Regions from separate parts of the Enterobacter sp. R4-368 genome, predicted to be linked through region 1. Evidence: predicted binding sites of a transcription regulator. Region 1 holds the regulator's gene; the other holds the start of a gene.
What was found. Region 1 encodes PhoB, which activates phosphate uptake and scavenging genes when phosphate is short. Its sites were predicted from a motif close to CTGTCATAAAACTGNCNNAT; they were not measured.

Region 1 (3,144 bases):
TTGGCAACCAGACGTTCCGGCAGGACAAAGCTAAAGCGGGTGCCCTTGCCCGGCTCGCTGACGATATCAAGGCGGCTTTCGTGGTGATTTACCGCGTGTTTGACAATCGCCAATCCAAGACCGCTGCCGCCAGTTTGCCGCGAGCGGGCTTTATCCACCCGGTAGAAACGTTCGGTCAGGCGCGGAATATGTTCTGCGGCAATGCCCGGTCCGTTATCTTCCACGCTAAATTCAGCGCCCTGCGGTACATGCTGCCAGCGCACAATAACGTGTGTGCCCGCTGGCGTGTGGTTGACGGCGTTATACACCAGATTAGAAATTGCGCTACGCAGCTGCTCCTCGTTCCCGAGCACTTTGAGCGTGTTATCCACGTCAAACGTGAACGTGTGTTTTTGCTGGCTGAGGGTTTGCGCTTCCCGTTCGACAACCCGCAGCATCATCGGTACATCAATGGTCTCGTTAGGGGGTAGCGTCGGTGCGGCTTCGATTTTCGACAGCGTGAGTAGCTGACGCACCAGCCCTTCCATCCGCGACGTTTGTTCACGCATGGTGTGCAACGCTTTTTCGCGCGGCGCCCCTTCCAGCGTTTGCTCCTGCATCATTTCCAGGTAGCCCTGCAGCACCGTTAACGGGGTGCGCAGTTCATGACTGACGTTAGCGAAAAAGTTACGCCGCGCGCCTTCCAGCTGGTGCATTTGCGTCACATCGCGCGCCACCATCAGCAGTTGTTGCTCGCTGTAGGGCATGACGCGAATCTCAAGATGCCGCCCATTATTTAGTACCAGGTGCAGAGGTCGGCCAAACTCCTGGTTCCTGATGTATTTCGTAAATTCGGGGTAGCGCAGTAAGTTAAGGATATTCTGGCCATTATCGTCCGGCCAGCGCAGCCCCAGCATCTGCTGCGCGAGACCGTTACACCAGAAAATCGCCCCTTCTTCCGTGGTGAGGATCACCGCATCCGGCAGCGATTCCGCACCGCTGCGAAAGCGTTTGATCAAATTTCCCAGTTCGCGGCGGCGCTTTTTGTTACGCATCTGCATCTGGTGTAGCCCGTAAAGTAGCGGCTCCCAGCTGCCGGTTCCCGGCGGCGGCGTCATGCTTTTATCGACCCATAACCACCAGGAAAGACGCAGTAAATTCCAGAAATGCCAGATCAGCAACCCGGTTACCGCGGCGAACAAAAACCAGGGCAGGTAACCGAAAATCGCGCCGAGAATAAAGGCGGGGATACAACAAAGGAGGAGCTCCAGCACCAGCCTTTTCCATGACAGCCGTTCCAGCACGCGTCACACTCCTGTCAAATTTCAGAAACGGGTCGAAAAACGATATCCCGTGCCGCGCACTGTTTGCACCATACGATCGTGGCCGCTGTGTTCCAGCGCTTTGCGCAGACGGCGAATATGCACGTCCACGGTTCTGTCTTCAACGTAAACGTTGGTTCCCCATACGTGGTTCAGCAGCTGTTCGCGGCTATAAACACGTTCCGGGTGAGTCATAAAGAAGTGTAAGAGTTTAAACTCTGTCGGTCCCATATCCAGCGGATTTTCACCGGTCATCACGCGGTGTGAGGAAGGATCGAGGCTCAGCCCCTGCATTTCAATCACCTCTTCCACCGCCATCGGTGAAATACGGCGCATCACGGCTTTAATACGCGCGACCAGCTCTTTCGGTGAAAATGGCTTGGTAATGTAATCGTCCGCCCCCGTTTCCAGACCGCGAACGCGATCCTCTTCCTCCCCGCGCGCGGTCAGCATCATCACCGGAATATCACGGGTCATCGCTTCGCGTTTAAGATGTTTAATAAACTGAATGCCAGAACCGCCAGGCAGCATCCAGTCCAGTAAAACCAGGTCGGGCCAGGGTTCGTTAAGTTGGTTCACCGCGCTGTCATAATCTTCAGCTTCCACCGGTTGAAAACCATTTTGCTCGAGCACGAAGCACACCATTTCACGGATTGGTGCTTCATCTTCTACGACCAGAATTCGTCTCGCCATAATTCGCCCTGTTTTAATTAAGTCGTCAGTATATGTAGCGGCGCCATTATGCGTCAGTTTTATGACAGATTTATGAATAAGATGACCGCTATATGACCCGCCCGGTGGCCGTGTGACAACGCAAATTTGCGTTCGGTTATGTCCCTCATCTGCTTAATGTTTATAATCTGCTTTACGCTTTTTCGCCATGGAACCGCTATGCGCATCATTCACACTTCAGACTGGCATCTGGGTCAAAACTTCTACAGTAAAAACCGCGCCGCCGAACATGACGCTTTTCTCGACTGGCTGCTCGCCGCCGCCGAAACGCATCAGGTGGATGCCATTATTGTCGCAGGCGATATTTTTGATACCGGTTCCCCGCCAAGCTACGCCCGCGAGCTTTACAACCGCTTTGTGGTCAAACTCCAGCAGACGGGCTGCCAGCTTATCGTGCTGGCGGGAAACCACGATTCCGTGGCCACGCTGAATGAATCAAAAGAGATCCTCGCTTACCTGAAAACCACCGTGGTGGCCAGTGCAGGTACCAGACCATTCCTGCTAAAACGCCGCGATGGCGAACCCGGCGCGGTATTTTGCCCGGTGCCGTTTTTACGCCCGCGCGACATTACCGTTAGCCAGGCGGGGCTTTCCGGGCAACAAAAACAGCAGCATTTACTGGCGGCGATCACCGATTACTATCAACAACAATTTACTGAGGCCTGTGAACTGCGCGGTGACAAACCACTGCCGATTATCGCCAGCGGCCATTTAACCACGGTGGGTGCCAGTAAAAGTGACGCGGTGCGTGATATTTATATCGGCACGTTAGACGCCTTCCCTGCACAAAATTTTCCCCCTGTGGATTATCTCGCACTCGGCCATATTCATCGCGCGCAGAAGATTGGCGGCCTTGAGCACATCCGTTACTGCGGTTCGCCCATTGCGTTGAGCTTTGATGAAACCGGGAAAAGCAAAAGCGTCAATCTGGTGACATTCGCCGAAGGTAAGCTCGCCGATGTCACGGCGCTGGAGGTGCCGGCAACCCAACCGTTAGCGGTGATCAAAGGCGATTTCGCTGAAATCTGCCGTCAGTTAGAACAGTGGCTCAATGCCCCCGCAGAGCCACCCGTCTGGCTGGATATTGAAATCGAAAGCCATGAATATCTGG
Region 2 (3,144 bases), 1.8 Mb from region 1:
AAACAGACCGAAACCTGCACCGCATAATGCCATTCGCCAGATGATATCAGTATCAGCCGGTGCCGATGGTAGCAACGCCAGTGCAAATAACCCGCCCGCCATCATGACCATTCCTAACCCACCCAGAAGCCCGGCATGAACGCGCTCAATCAGATATCCTGCCAGCGGAGCCATTACCATTGTCGCCAGCGGCCAGGGCGTTAACAGCAAACCTGTTTCCACTTCACTGCGCCCAAGCACCGTCTGCAAAAAGAAGGGCAGGGAAACCAGTGCCAGCATCTGTGCGCAAAATGAACAGACCGAAGTGCCAATCGACAAAGAAAAAAGCGGGATCCGCAGCAAATCTACTGGTAATAAGGGCACCGGTAATTTCAACTGTCGGCGAATAAAAAGTGAGCCAATCAGCAACAATGCGGCCAACTCCACCAACACTAACACCGTGGATTGCCCCTGTGCGAAGCTGCTAAGAGCAGTGATTAACAGGCCGAATGTCAGCGCGTTCATCACTGCGCTGGGCAGGTCGAATTTAGGTTTTGCACTGCGTGCCGCATTGGGAGGTAAATATTTTATTGCCAGCAGCAAGGCGAGAATACCCAGCGGTACATTGATCAGGAATAACCATTGCCAGGAAGCAACAGAAAGAATGGCCGCTGCAATGGTCGGCCCTGCTGCAGATGATACGGCGACAACGAACGAGTTAATGCCCATGCCGCGTCCCAGGCTTCGATAGGGGTAAATCAGCCGAATGAGCGCAGTATTAACGCTCATCAGCGCGGCACCGCCAAAGCCCTGCGCAACACGCGCTAGTGTCAAGGTCAATAACGAGTCGGAAAGCGCGCAAAATAGCGAGGTAAGCGTAAAGAGCACCAGGCCGCATTGATAAACCCGGCGATAACCAAACATATCGCCAAGGAATGAAAGGGTCAGTAGTGAAACGACGATCGCAATTTGATAGGCATTCACAATCCAGATTGAACTGGCAGCGGAAGCATTGAGATCCCGGGCAATGGTCGGTAGAGCAACGTTTGCAATTGCACCGTCCAGCACGGCCATGGCGATGCCAATAATAATTGTCAGAATTGCGCCGTAACGCTGTGGAATGGGCAAGCCATCAAGGGAAGTTTTATCCATGGAAATTTCAGGGCTAATGTCACAAAGTTATTTGTATAATAATTCTATCATTGGCATTCCGGTTTTATGTCGCAGATTTGTAACGAAGTTGACAAACGCGCATTGCGGTGACCGGATGACGAATTTATAATAAAAACCGATTCTGAATTTTATAAAACACAGGCGATGAGGTGATTAATGGCAATCGCAGATTTGGACAAGCAGCCAGATTCTGTCTCTTCTGTATTGAAGGTATTTGGCATTCTGCAGGCGCTCGGAGAAGAGCGTGAAATCGGCATCACCGAGCTTTCGCAACGTGTCATGATGTCGAAAAGCACCGTTTATCGCTTTTTGCAAACCATGAAATCGTTAGGTTATGTCGCGCAGGAAGGGGAGTCTGAAAAATATTCCCTGACGCTGAAGCTTTTTGAGCTTGGCGCGCGCGCATTGCAAAACGTTGATTTGATCCGCAGCGCGGATATCCAAATGCGTGAGCTTTCTCGTCTGACGAAAGAGACCATCCACCTGGGCGCGCTGGATGAAGATAGCATCGTCTACATCCATAAAATTGATTCAATGTACAATCTGCGCATGTATTCGCGCATTGGTCGCCGTAATCCGCTGTACAGTACCGCGATTGGCAAAGTCCTGCTGGCATGGCGCGATCGTGAAGAAGTGAAGCAGATTCTTGAAGGTGTTGAGTATAAGCGCAGCACTGAGCGCACTATCACCAGTACCGAAGATCTGTTGCCGATGCTGGATATTGTGCGTCAGCAGGGGTATGGCGAAGACAACGAAGAACAGGAAGAAGGCTTACGCTGTATTGGCGTACCGGTTTTTGACCGTTTCGGCGTTGTGATTGCTGGTTTAAGTATTTCTTTCCCGACATTGCGCTTTTCGGAAGAACGCCTGCATGAGTACGTAGAAATGCTGCACAATGCCGCGCGTAAAATTTCCGAACAGATGGGTTATAACGACTATCCGTTCTGAATGAAGATAAAAAAAGCCGCCTGAAGAGGCGGCTTTTTTGCGTAAAGGATTAGCCGTTATCGACTACGGTATCGCTTTTACGCAACAGTGGGCAGTTTGCCAGACCCAAAAAACCATTACTGGAATGCACATATTGTGCGGTACTGGTGCCTCGTGCAGTAGCATATTTACATTGCAATCCCAGCCCAGCAGCGTTTTCCGTACTGTTAATCAACACCCCGTAACCGCTCAGCAAGAGCCCAATCCACAGCAGCGCCAGAATAATAACGCTTCGTATGAGTGTACGCATATTTGCTCCTTGCACATCGGTAGACTGTATCACAAGGCTACGGTATTTACCTGGTGAAACAAGTCCAGCATTCCTAAAAATACCGAAAGGAGATACAGTTAGTCGCGGTTTAAGGAAGCCATGATAACCTGGTTACACCTTGCAACGTATCGGAGAGTGGAGTGAGAAAATATAGATGGCTGATTCTGGCTGCCGTATTGGTAGTCTGCCTGCTGCTCTGGACTCAAATGCTTAACGTAATGTGTGATCAAGATGTACAATTCTTCAGCGGCATCTGCGTCATCAATAAATTCATCCCCTGGTAATGGCATTTTTTCAGTGAGAGATTTCCTTCCTTGACGTCAGTGGTAGAATGCCGCGTCTATATAGAGGTGGTGAAATGAACGAAGTATTAAATTCAGGCGCGATCAACCTTGCGTCCATAGTCCTTTCTTTGGTGGTTCTGCTTGTCGGTCTGGTTTTGTGGTTCTTTATCAATCGTGCCAGTTCACGTACGAATGAACAAATCGAGTTACTCGAAGCTCTGCTGGATCAGCAAAAACGACAAAATGCCTTGCTGCGCCGGCTGTGCGAGTCAAATGAACCTGAAAAAGAAGAAGCGGTTGAGCCAGTAAAAGCGCAACAAAAAGGCGATGATGATTTCATTCGCCTGGTCGCAGAGCGCTAGCCAGACCGGGAGTGCGAGATGGCGTGGAGAAACCCCTGGTATAACCCTGCAATCTCGCACCACACGCCGGAAGGTTTTAACCATTCGG

Region 2: a site for PhoB is predicted at 1,198-1,217, ahead of kdgR (DNA-binding transcriptional regulator KdgR). Genes of this name have one in related genera too.

The regions. Positions count from the first base shown of each region.
Region 1 covers NC_021500.1:4,127,812-4,130,955, reverse strand. The annotation lists gene phoR (phosphate regulon sensor histidine kinase PhoR) at 1-1,283, opposite strand, end outside; gene phoB (phosphate response regulator transcription factor PhoB) at 1,305-1,994, opposite strand; gene sbcD (exonuclease subunit SbcD) at 2,193-3,144, shown strand, end outside.
Region 2 covers NC_021500.1:887,544-890,687, reverse strand. The annotation lists gene H650_RS04100 (MFS transporter) at 1-1,131, opposite strand, end outside; gene kdgR (DNA-binding transcriptional regulator KdgR) at 1,309-2,100, shown strand; gene H650_RS04090 (YobH family protein) at 2,150-2,389, opposite strand; gene mgrB (PhoP/PhoQ regulatory lipoprotein MgrB) at 2,551-2,694, shown strand; gene H650_RS04080 (YebO family protein) at 2,769-3,056, shown strand; gene H650_RS04075 (MBL fold metallo-hydrolase) at 3,075-3,144, shown strand, end outside.